Regions from separate parts of the Paenibacillus sp. UMB4589-SE434 genome, predicted to be linked through region 2. Evidence: predicted binding sites of a transcription regulator. Region 2 holds the regulator's gene; each other region holds the start of a gene.
What was found. Region 2 encodes Rex, which represses fermentation and respiration genes when NADH is low (regulators of the CRP and FNR family bind a similar motif). Its sites were predicted from a motif close to TTGTGAAATATTTCACAA; they were not measured.
Positions count from the first base shown of each region.

Region 1: nirB (nitrite reductase large subunit NirB) is a predicted target of Rex. The motif match lies at 1,178-1,195, and genes of this name have one in related genera.
Region 3: QP775_RS17650 (flavocytochrome c) is a predicted target of Rex. The motif match lies at 1,040-1,057, and genes of this name have one in related genera.
Region 4: pflB (formate C-acetyltransferase) is a predicted target of Rex. The motif match lies at 1,411-1,428, and genes of this name have one in related genera.

Region 1 is NZ_JASOYK010000001.1:1,649,788-1,653,008, reverse strand. Features, by position in the region: gene QP775_RS06650 (Ger(x)C family spore germination protein) at 1-1,035, shown strand, start outside; gene nirB (nitrite reductase large subunit NirB) at 1,294-3,221, shown strand, end outside.
Region 2 is NZ_JASOYK010000001.1:320,083-323,303, forward strand. Features, by position in the region: gene dinG (ATP-dependent DNA helicase DinG) at 1-1,382, shown strand, start outside; gene QP775_RS01540 (redox-sensing transcriptional repressor Rex) at 1,426-2,100, shown strand; gene QP775_RS01545 (amidohydrolase) at 2,075-3,221, shown strand, end outside.
Region 3 is NZ_JASOYK010000005.1:36,229-39,449, forward strand. Features, by position in the region: gene QP775_RS17645 (sensor histidine kinase) at 1-921, opposite strand, end outside; gene QP775_RS17650 (flavocytochrome c) at 1,201-2,985, shown strand; gene bcp (thioredoxin-dependent thiol peroxidase) at 3,131-3,221, opposite strand, start outside.
Region 4 is NZ_JASOYK010000001.1:93,528-96,748, forward strand. Features, by position in the region: gene adhE (bifunctional acetaldehyde-CoA/alcohol dehydrogenase) at 1-1,160, shown strand, start outside; gene pflB (formate C-acetyltransferase) at 1,654-3,221, shown strand, end outside.

The DNA of each region.
Region 1 (3,221 bases), 1.3 Mb from region 2:
GTAGCCGTTGGGTACGATCGTTTGCCGGATAATAAGATGTCTGTTACAACGGTTACACTGGCGTCTGTGCCAGAGGCAAAGGAGAAACGCCAAGTCGTGTCAGTTGAAGCTTTGACAAGCAAAGGTGCAAGAATGGCCATGAATCAGCAGATGGCCCGCCTGCTCGTGAGCGGCCAGATCCGAGTTATTTTATATAATGATAAATTAGCAAAAGAAGGCGTCATTGACATTGCGGATACGTTAAGTCGCGATCCTTCCTATGGAGATATGATCTATCTTGTCGTCAGTGACATGTCGACACGTGAACTATTAAGCTTTGATTATGCTGAATATCCGAATATAGGGCTGTACTTGTATGGAATGATTGATCAGAATGTACGGAATGAATGGGTCCCTTCCTGCACCGTTCATGAATTCCGCAGAGATTATTACAGTATTGGCAAGCAGCCGGTACTGCCGATAGTTGCTCGTCAAAATGGCAAAATTCTCATTAAGTCCCTTGCTTTGTTCAGAGGTGGCAAGATGGTCGGTGAGGCAACAAGAGAGCAAGGATCCTATTTAAAGCTGCTGTTGAGGGAGAGGCAGCCCAGTCAATTTGAAGTTGTTATGCCAATGGACGGAATGCGCAAGTTTATCAAAAAAGGGGAGACGGTACACAACAAAGTAAATGCAGTGATTTCAAACTTAAGCAGCTCATCTTCGCTTAAGCTTGTAGCATCCTCTCCACTAACATTTAAAGTACGAATAAAGATGAAGGCCGAGCTGCAAGAAATCTCTGAAAATTATGATTTCACAGATAAAGAGGCAATTGGAAATCTACAAGCAGAGCTCAGTAAAAATATGAGCGCAAAACTGATGGAAGCCTTGCATCATTTTCAAAAGCTAGATGCGGATGTTGTAGGGTTTGGGGAGGTGTATCGAAGTTCAATCCGAAACTCCAAACTAAATCCAGAAGTCTGGCAAAAACTATTTACAAATGCTCGCTTTGATGCTCAAGTGGAGGTTAACCTCATTAGAACCGGGACGATTGAGTAACTATTGTACACTAAATCGACATAATTGGTGTGAGTGTAATCACTAATATATTGTGCCGTCTATTTTAATGTAAAGATAAAGAGTGAACTGTAATGCACATGATGAGGAAAGTCAGGCAACAGTTCACTTTTTTTACTTAACTATGTGAAAATAATAACATTATTATTTCTAGCCATTGATGAATATGACAAATGAAGTGCAAGAGTAGATGAGGCGTTTCCATGAATGACTGCAATTGGAAATGAGGAGGAAACAACGATGACAGAGAAACAGAAATTGGTCGTAATCGGTAATGGAATGGCAGGTATGAATGCGATTGAGCAATTGTTAAAGCTTACTGATCGGTATGAGATTATCGTAATTGGTGCAGAACCTCACCCGAACTATAACCGTATTATGCTGTCTTATGTGTTGGAAGGAAGCAAGTCAATTGATGATATTATCATAAATAATCGGGAATGGTATGCGTCTGCTGGCATTCAGTTAATCACTGGCTGCAAGGCGGTGCGACTGGATACAACACTTCAACAAGTAATCATGGAAGATGGATCAGCAACCGCGTATGATCGTGTGTTGATCGCAACGGGCTCGAATCCGTTTATCCTACCTGTACCAGGATCGACTTTGGAAGGTGTCATTGGATTCCGTTCGATAGAAGATTGTGATTCGATGATGGAGGCTGCTAAACAATATAAGAAAGCAGCGGTGATAGGTGGTGGACTGCTTGGTCTTGAGGCAGCCAAGGGGCTTGTCCAATTGGGCATGGAGGTTACAGTAGTACACTTGCCGGATTACTTGATGGAGCGGCAGTTGGATGTACCATCGGCCAAGATGCTGCAGCAGGAGTTAGAACGGCAAGGCTTAAAGTTTGCACTTGGCAAACAGACGACAGCCTTAACGGGGAGTACCCGAGTGACGGGGCTAACCTTTGCTGACGGCACATCACTCGAAGCTGATTTGGTCGTCATGTCTGTTGGGATTCGGCCTAACATTGACATCGCGATGGGGAGTGACATTCAGGTAAACCGTGGAATTGTGGTAGATGATTATATGCAGACTTCGGTGCCGGGCGTATATGCAGTAGGTGAGTGTACCGAACATCGTGGAATCTGCTATGGACTAGTAGCGCCTTTATTTGAGCAGGGAGCTGTGCTGGCGAAGACACTTGCGGGTGTTGAAACAGCACCTTATGAGGGATCAATCGTATCTACAAAGCTAAAAGTATCCGGCGTGGACGTGTTTTCTACAGGAACATTCTTGGAAGAACCTCATCATGACATTATTAGGCTTCATGACGGGTGGAATCGAACATACAAGAAAATTGTATTGCATGATCGTGTCGTTGTAGGGGCTGTCCTGTTCGGCAACATCGATGATTCGTCAAGACTTGAGCGTCTGGTCAAAAAGGGCGAGCAGATGACGGAGGAGCTGTATCAGGAGTTAACAGGTTCGGGAGGCTGCTGCGGAGGCAAAGCCAAGTCCAACATGGCCGCTGAACTGGTCGATGATGATATCGTGTGCGGCTGTAACGGTGTGACCAAAAAGATGATCGTGGATGCGATTCAGATCGATGGCTTAACTACATTGGATGCTGTGAAAATGAAAACAGGTGCTTCCCGTTCCTGCGGCGGCTGTAAGCCTATGGTGGAGCAGCTCTTGCAGCATGTGTTGGGCGAAAGCTTCCAATCAACACAAACCAAGCAAGGTATTTGTGGATGTACCTCGATGTCTAGAGACGAGATTGTAACGGCGATAAAGGAACAAAATCTGCATACCATTGCGGAGGTGACACAAGCGCTGGCATGGAGTCAATCCGAGGGCTGCTCGAAGTGCAGACCGGCTTTAAATTATTACTTGGGAATGATGTGGCCGGAAACCTATGAGGATGAGCGGGCTTCGAGATTTGTAAACGAACGGATGAATGCGAATATTCAGAAAGACGGTACCTATACGGTAGTTCCGCGTATGTACGGTGGGATGACAACACCAGAGGATCTGAAGAAAATCGCGGACGTTTCGATTAAATATAAAGCGTCACTCGTGAAAATGACGGGTGGACAGCGAATTGGCATCATTGGGATTCAAAAAGAAGACCTTCCAAAAGTGTGGGAAGAGCTGGAGATGCCTTCTGGCTACGCTTATGCCAAGGCTCTTCGTACAGTTAAGACCTGTGTAGGCTCTACTTA
Region 2 (3,221 bases):
TTATTCGATTGTTTAAGGACAGCAAGAACGGGGCGCTTATTCTTCTACAGATGCGTTTGCGTCTATCAGGCAACGAGAAAGCGATGATTTGGGCTGAGGGCATTGAGAAGCTGCTCACTCAGCTTGCGGATGTACGAGAAGTGTGGGATCGGATGAACGATGCATTGTTCCAACTAATGCCACCGCCTGAAGCGGGTCAGGCGGAAGCAGGGCAATCCGTACTGAGGCTGCAGTCACAATCACGGCCAGAGTCTTGGAGCGGTGTAACTGAGTTGGAAGAAGATGTGCATGTACGTTTAAGTGACATCGTTCGAACGGGTGAGAAGTTGGTCAATGAGTGGAAAGATGTTGATGATGAAGAACTGCAAGCCGTTGTTGTTGATGTTACAGGGCTATTTAAAGATTTAGCTGAAGTCAGAGATGAATTCAGGCAATTTATGAAGGGTACGGAACCTGATACTGTTTATTGGATGGAAGGCAACATGCAGTACCGTCATAAATCAATGCAGATGTACGGCGTGCCAGTTGACGTAAGCGAAGCTTTAAATCGTTATTTCTTCGAACCGAAGAAAAGCATTATTTTAACATCGGCGACATTATCTGTTGACAAGTCGTTCCAGTTCGTGGAAGAACAGATTGGTTTGAAGGAAGCTGCACGGGATGGTAGGCTGCACAGCGTGATTTTACCTTCTCCATTTAATTACCGAGAACAAGCACTGGTTGTTATTCCGCGAGATTTTCCTACTGTTAAAGGTTCAGGTGACCCGCTATTTAACAGCAAGCTGGCTCAATCGATAGGGGATATTGCCAAAGTAACCCGCGGCCGCATGCTCGTACTCTTTACATCTTATCGCATGCTCAAAGATGTTTATGAACAGCTCAAAGATTCGCTAGCGCCGCATGGAATTCAAGTGCTGGGACAAGGGATGGATAGCGGCAACCGGAGTAAGCTGACTCGAAGATTTCAGGAGCAGACGTCTTCTGTGCTGCTGGGTACAAGCAGCTTCTGGGAGGGTGTAGATATTCCTGGTGATGCACTTACTTGCCTCGCTATTGTTCGATTGCCGTTCCAGCCGCCGAATCATCCGCTTGTAGAAGCGAAGTCGGATCGCCTGAAAAGACAGAAGCAAAACCCGTTTCGCAAGCTGTCTATACCGCAAGCCGTCATTCGATTTAAGCAGGGATTTGGACGTTTGGTACGTACAACTCGGGATAAAGGAATCGTCATCATTTATGATACGCGTGTAATTGAGACAAGTTATGGCAAGCATTTCTTATACTCGCTGCCAGGTCCGAAGATGGAACATATGGCGACGGATCAACTAGTGCCTCGGATCGAAACCTGGTTAGAAGATAACGAAACGATAGACAATAACAGCTAAGAACTCTACAACTGTATTTAACTATCGAGAGGGGGCTCTATCGATGAAGACGTTAAAAATATCAGAAGCAGTCGTTCGTCGACTACCGATTTACCTGCGCCATCTGTTGGAATTAAAGCAACGTGAGGTTCTGACTGTATCCTCGCAGGATCTTGGGCAGAAGCTGGATTTGAATCCGGCTCAGATTCGCAAAGATTTGGCTTATTTCGGAGATTTCGGACGCAAAGGGATCGGCTATGACGTGTCGTATTTGATTGAGCAGATCAAGCATATTCTAAAGCTGGATCAGAAAGTGCACGTTGGTTTGGTTGGTGCTGGTAAGCTAGGACATGCCTTATGTAATTACACGGTATATTTGAATGATAACATGAAGATTGTAGCCGTATTTGATGCGCAGCCTTCCAAAATAAATACGACTATTAACAATCTACGCGTTCAACCGATGGAAGAATTACAATCTACCGTGATCGAGAATCGTATCCGTATTGGGATAATTACTGTACCCGCACTGGAAGCACAGCAAGTCGCAGATCAATTCGTTCAGGCGGGAGTTGAGGCGATTTTGAACTTTGCACCTGTTATTTTAAAAGTTCCAGCGCATATCCGTGTGCATACGGCTGACTTTACGACTGATCTGTTCAGCCTGGCGTATTATTTACAAGATGATGAAGAAGGAAAGGACACGGTGACACATGACGACAACATTAATCGTACGTAATGGCTTATTTGCACAATTGCAGCCAGATGCGACTAGTTCGACTCTCAAAGGATATATGGTAGTTGAAAATGGTCGGATCATGCATATTGGTGCAGATTTGCCTGAACAATATCATCAAGCCGATGCGCAAATTATTGATGGGAACGGGCTGTTCTTTATGCCTGGTCTTGTGAACACGCATGGGCATGCTGCCATGACGCTGCTTCGTGGTTATGGCGACGATATGGTGCTTCAAAGATGGCTGGAAGAGAAAATGTGGCCTATGGAAGGAAAGTTTACGGATCAGGATGTATACTGGGGCACTGCATTGGCTGTTCTGGAAATGTTAAAGGGCGGCACGACTACCTTTGTTGATATGTACGATCATATGAATGAAGTAGCAAAGGTAAGCGAGCAGGCGGGTATCCGTGCAGCACTGATGCGTGGTGCAATCGGCTTGTGCAGTGATGAGGTACAGCAGATGAAGCTGAATGAAGCGGTCCAATTCGCGAAAGATTGGAACGGTCAGGCGGAAGGGCGCATTACGACAATGCTAGCCCCTCATGCTCCTTATACGTGTCCACCAGCGTTTATAGAGAAATTCGTACAGGCAGCGCACGATATGGATTTGATGCTGCATACACATATGTCTGAGACACGAGCGGAAGTAGAGCAGAACGTCAAAGATTATGGCCTGCGTCCAGTAGCTCATCTCGAGAAATTGGGCTTCTTTAGCCGACCGTCCTTTGTAGCTCATGGTGTTCATTTGACAGATGAAGAAATTGAAGTGCTTGCACGTCATCATGTAGGTGTATCTCATAATCCAGCTAGCAACTTGAAGCTTGCGAGTGGGATTGCAAGAGTTGTAGATCTTCAACGCGCTGGAGTTAATGTATCCCTGGGAACGGACGGTGCGGCAAGCAACAACAACTTGGATATGTTCCAGGAAATGCGACTGGCAGCAATGATTCATAAAGGGGTATCGGGCGATCCAACGGCTGTTCCTGCCGCAGAGGCGATGCGTATGGCTACGATTAATGGTGCGCGTACAATCGGACTGCAAGATGTCGGACTGCTTGAAGTGGGTATGAAGGCAGATTTTGTTGCTGTGAACATTGACCAGCCTCATTTGCTGCCACATA
Region 3 (3,221 bases), on a different contig from region 2:
GCTCCTGCCTAATTCACCAATCTCATCATTGCGCTGTTCATTAGACCTTACACTTTGATTCCCGTCCTCTACTTTCTTCATTACTCGCTGCAAAGCTCTTATTGGCTTCACAATGGAAGCGGCAAGCAGCATTAACAAAACCAGCAAAAAGATACCGATCACACTGCCTGTTAGCAGCGCTGAGCGCTGCATTTGCTTCATCCCTTGTGACAACTGTGACTTTGGCAATTGAAACGTTAGACTCCAGCCTGGAACGTTTCGGATCGCAGCAGTGAACAGCGCCATCTGCTCTGCTCCCTTTGATGTATCGTTTAGCTTCGCATCGAACTGATCACCAACCAGGAGCTTGCCCATCCCGTCGTATACATAAATATCCTTCGCAATATCCTGCATCTTCCCAATGGGGACGGCCGCAGCAATATAAGCAACTTCGTCGTCTACAAGCGGTTCGACACGGTGTAAAATGACCACAATGTCCGCCTGATTGGCATGTGACCGGATCACGTCACTAATGACATACGCTTTATCTGACTCGAGCAGCTTCTGGTAATAGGGTCTCAATACAATAGAGAATGGCTTGTCGTGCAGTGAACATGAATTGCCTGCAATATCAACAACCCGAATAGACTCATACGCCTCTTTCCGCGTCTTGACTAACTGCTCTATTTCGTGCAGCAGCTCTTTCTTCCCCCATCTGTGCTCGGACGCAAGCGAAGCGAGCAAATCCACCTCCCCAACCCGCTGCTCAAACCAATAGGCAATCTGATCACTGCGTGCGTTAACGATTTGTTGGGTTAAGCTCTTATTTAGCGGAATAACGGTACTTTCCATCTCTAGATGAATGGTTACGAGCAAAGCCATAAATAATAAAGCAAAGCATCCGCCGACATAATACGTTATTTTTCGTTGTAAGGATCTCATATTGCTATTACATCACGTTCGCTGTCTAGATCAAATGAGGAGAATCACTCGCCCGAAAAGGATAAAAAAAGGACAGTCTGTGCAAATACTTTTGTCTCCACCTCTTCTATACTTAACATTGTAATACTTTTCACAAGAATACCAACTATGAACTGCCTGTGCAGCACTCCTGCTCCACATTCTTTATATGGAGTAAGTACGCCTTATTTAGTGAATATATTCACTACTACTTGTACATCTTCACAGGCAAGCCAATCATCCCAACTTTCAGGAGGAATTATGCGTACACAAGCCACCAAACTATTATCTGTCGTTCTCATTTTATGTCTAGCCTTCTCACTGTCAGCTTGCGGGTCAACAGACAATACGGCTTCGAAATCAGAAGGAGCCGTAAAAGAAATCGGTGTCGGTAATGGCAAGCACGGTGATATTAAAGTTGAAGTGACATTTGCTGACGGTAAAATTACAAATGTCGATGTGTTAGAGCAAAAAGAAAACGAGGTGCTGGCCGAGCCCGTATATACACAATTAAAAGACAGCGTTATTCAAGCCAACAGCGCTGAAGTGGATGCGATCAGCGGATCTACCGCCACCAGCAAAGGATATTTGGAAGCAATCCAAGATGCAATTACAAAGTCGGGCCTTACTCTAGCGGCAGGCTCTGCAGTTGGAAACAGCAAAAGCACGGAAGAAACGGATCAGACCTTTGATGTTGTCGTCATCGGCGCAGGCGGTGCAGGCTTTAGTTCCGCGATTGAAGTGAAGAAAGCAGGCGCAAGTGTTGTTATTTTAGAGAAAATGCCAACGATTGGCGGCAATACCCTCATATCGGGCGGAGAGATGAACGCGCCAAACACTTGGGTGCAGCAAGCGTTAGGCATTAAGGATGATACGCCTGAATTGTTCTATCAAGACACCATGAAAGGTGGAGACAATCTGGGCAAGCCTGAGATGGTCAAGATTCTGGCCGAGCAAGCCCTTGCTTCCGCAGAATGGCTGCGTGACGAGATTAAGGTTGAATTCTTGCCGGATCATCTGTTCCAATTCGGCGGTCACTCGCGCAAACGCGCCTTAATCCCTGTAGGCCATACAGGTGCTGAATTAATTAAGAAACTGAAGGCAAAGACAGATGAGCTGCAAATTCCTGTAAAGACTTCTATGAAAGCAGAGAATTTGTTAATGGACGCAAGCGGTCGAGTGAACGCAGTCGAGGCGACTAGCAAGGATGGTCAAAAGATCACGTTCCATGCCAATAAAGGCGTTGTCATCGCTACAGGCGGTTTTGGTTCAAACGTGGAAATGCGCAAGAAATATAACCCGGTCCTTGACGAAAGCTATATGTCCACAGATACACCAGGGACTACCGGCGATGGTATTGTGATGGCACAAGAGCTTAAAGCGGGCATTACGAATATGGAAAATATTCAAACGTATCCGGTCTGTAATCCAAAGACAGGTGTCATCTCACTTGTGGCCGACTCTCGTTTCGACGGCGCTATTCTGATTAATCAAAGCGGTCAGCGATTTGTTGAAGAGTTGGAACGCCGAGATGTTATCTCGAAAGCCATTCTTGCGCAAGAAGGCAAGTATGCCTATCAGTTCTGGAACCAGCATATTGCAGACATCGGCAAGACAATCGAGGTTCATCAAGACGAATATGATCAATTAGTAAAAGATGGTCTGCTCTATAAAGCGAACACAATTGAGGAAGCAGCTAAATTCTTCAAGGTTGATCCGAAAGCGCTGCAGGACACAGTGAACAAGGTCAATGCATATGCGAAAACAGGCAAGGACTTGGACTTTAAGCACCGCAGCGGTCTCGTCTCCCTTGAACAAGGCCCTTATTATATTCAGAAGGCCGTGCCTTCTGTGCACCATACGATGGGTGGTCTTGTCATCGATAAGGATACCCGTGTGTTGGCCGAAGACGGGAATGTCATTCCTGGCTTATACGCAGCAGGCGAAGTAACAGGTGTCATTCACGGCGCTAACCGCCTTGGCGGCAACGCTATTTCGGATATTATTACATTCGGACGTATCTCGGGACAAAATATTGCCAAGTAGTAACTAGCTCCAATGTATATAGCCCCGCTTAAATAAATAACAGCCCCTTTGCCTTATATAGGGTATAAAGGGGCTGTTCCTTTTTTCAGTTCAACGCTATTTAACCGTAAAGCCGCTCTGATCAAGCAAGTCCAGGGAAGCATTCTTATCCTTGAACAGCCTCCAATACCGCCTGTGTATGCCCCTTAACTTTTACATTGCGCCATGCTTGCTTCAGCTTGCCATCTTCGTCAATT
Region 4 (3,221 bases), 230 kb from region 2:
TCGAACGTGTGATGATCGTAACGGACCCTATGATGGTCAAATTGGGATACGTGGAACGTGTTGAACACTACTTGCGTCAACGTCGTAATCCGGTAGCTATCGAAGTGTTCTACGATGTAGAACCAGATCCATCAACAACAACAGTAAACCGTGGTACGGATATGATGAAGAGCTTTAAGCCTGACTGTATCATTGCATTAGGCGGTGGTTCCCCAATGGATGCTGCAAAAGCGATGTGGCTATTCTACGAATATCCAGATACTGATTTCAACAACTTGAAACAGAAATTCTTGGATATCCGCAAGCGTACATTTAAATATCCGCGTCTGGGTCAGAAAGCGAAGTTTGTGGCGATTCCAACAACTTCCGGTACAGGTTCTGAGGTTACCTCGTTTGCGGTTATTACAGATAAAGAAAATGGCAACACCAAATATCCGTTGGCTGATTACGAGCTGACACCAGATGTAGCAATTATCGATCCAGAGTTTGTATACAGTTTGCCTCGCGTAGCGGTAGCGGACACAGGAATGGACGTATTGACTCACGCGATTGAAGCGTATGTATCCGTTATGGCTAATGACTATACAGATGGCTTGGCTATTAAAGCAATCCAACTCGTCTTTGAGCATTTGGTTAAATCGGCTAATGAAGCATGCCCACTGGCTCGTGAGAAGATGCATAATGCATCTACGATTGCAGGGATGGCGTTTGCAAATGCGTTCCTCGGAATCAATCACAGTTTGGCACACAAATGGGGCGCTCAGTATCATACGGCACACGGCCGCACAAATGCCATCTTGATGCCGCATGTCATTCGTTACAATGCGAAGAAACCGACGAAGTTCGCTTCGTTCCCTAAATATGACCACTTCGTAGCAGATGTGCGCTACGCTGAGATCGCTAGAATCTTGGGATTGCCAGCACGTACGACTGAGGAAGGCGTGAATAGCTTGATTGATGCCATTCGCGACTTGAACCGTCAATTAGGAATCCCAGAAACATTCCAAGAAATTGGTTTCGATCCTAAGGATTTTGAATCCCGTGTGGATTACTTGGCAGACCGTGCATTTGAAGATCAATGTACGACCGCCAATCCGAAAATGCCGTTAGTACCAGAATTAGCTGATGTATACCGCAATGCATTCTACGGCAGATTCTAATCGAGTGTACGACACCTCATTCCTTTGAGGTAGTAACGGATCCTGATCACGAGCATATCGCGATCAGGACTCCATTCCATCAGGTTGCATCCACCTTTTCTTATAGGCGGCAGACTAATGTCTGCTGCCCTTTTTCCAAATTATTTACGGTACTAAATAGCAAACGGATTATGAGGAAAGATAGGGTATTGTAACAAAATTCACAAAATTGAGATAATTGATGTGATTAAACTCATGTTGAATTGAGATAATGTGATTAAAGTCACATAACCACTATGTGAAAAGGGGTACAATTAGCTCATAGCAAAGAAGTTAACGCTATCGATAAAGGATAAGATTCCTATGATGCATCACTCTTTGCTTAGCTGCACTTGGCGTCATCGTATTGTCAGTTTTACTTCTTACTTTCCATTTTATTGGATAAGACGTAATGCTGGGTGCAACAAGGATAAGATCTATATATAAAGAAAACCTACTTAATGGAGGGATTTCGATGTCGGTAATTGAAAAGAATGTATCAGAAGCAACTAGTCCATGGCGTGGATTCCAAGCAGGAAAATGGAACAATCATGTTGACGTTCGCAATTTTATTGAAAAAAACGTTAACCCTTATCTGAACGACGAATCGTTCTTGGTTGGACCAACTCAGAATACGAAAGATTTGTGGGACATCGTCAGCCAACTTTCCAAAGAAGAACGTGATCGCGGTGGTGTATGGGATGTAGACGTCAATACGCCAGCAACGATTGTTTCTCACAAACCTGGATACTTGGATAAAGACAAGGAAGCTGTAGTTGGTGTACAAACAGATGCACCATTCCGTCGTTCCATTCAGCCTTTCGGCGGGATTCGCATGATGATTGATGCTTGTGAAGCATATGGCTTCAAAATGCCGCAAGAAGTCATCGACATTTTCATGAATATTCGTAAGACGCATAACCAAGGTGTCTTTGATGCTTATACAAGCGATATGCGTATGGCCCGCAAATCCGGTATTATTACAGGACTTCCAGATGCATATGGTCGTGGACGGATTATCGGTGACTACCGTCGAGCTGCGTTGTATGGTATCGACTTCCTAATTAAAGAAAAGAAACAAGTACTGCAAGATCTTGAAGTGGACGTAATTGATGAAGATGTAATTCGTGATCGTGAAGAGACCTCCGAACAAATTCGTGCACTTGGCGAATTAAAGCAGCTTGCAGAAATGCACGGCTTTGATATTTCTAAGCCAGCAGCTAATGCTCGTGAAGCATTCCAATGGTTGTATTTTGCTTACCTGGCAGCTATTAAAGAACAAAATGGTGCTGCAATGTCACTTGGACGCGTATCCTCCTTCCTTGATATTTACGTTGAACGTGACCTTAAAGAAGGCACTTTGACCGAAGAGCAAGCGCAAGAATTGGTTGACCATTTTGTGATGAAATTGCGTATTGTGAAGTTCTTGCGTACACCTGACTACAACGAATTGTTCTCCGGCGACCCTACATGGGTAACGGAATCCATCGGTGGTATGGCGCTTGACGGCACGACGCTTGTTACTAAAAATAGCTTCCGGTTCCTGCACACGCTGTACAACTTGGGTGCTGCTCCTGAACCTAACTTAACCGTGCTCTGGTCTGAGAAATTGCCAGATGCATTTAAAAAATATTGTGCAAAAGCGTCAATTGAAACAAGCTCGATTCAATATGAGAACGATGACCTGATGCGTCCACACTTTGGTGATGATTACGGTATTGCTTGTTGTGTATCTGCAATGCGCATCGGTAAACAAATGCAGTTCTTCGGCGCTCGCGCCAACTTGGCGAAATGCTTGCTGTACGCTATCAATGGTGGTATAGATGAGAAGCTTGGCGTTCAAGTAGGCCCTGAGCTGCCTGCGATCACAAGCGATGTGTTAGATTATGATGAAGTTATGAAACGCTTCAAACAAATGATGCAGTGGCTCTCGAAGCTGTACATGAATTCCTTGAACGTAATCCATTACATGCATGATAAATACAGCTACGAGCGGATTGAGATGGCCCTCCACGATCGTGAAATTCTGCGTACGATGGCATG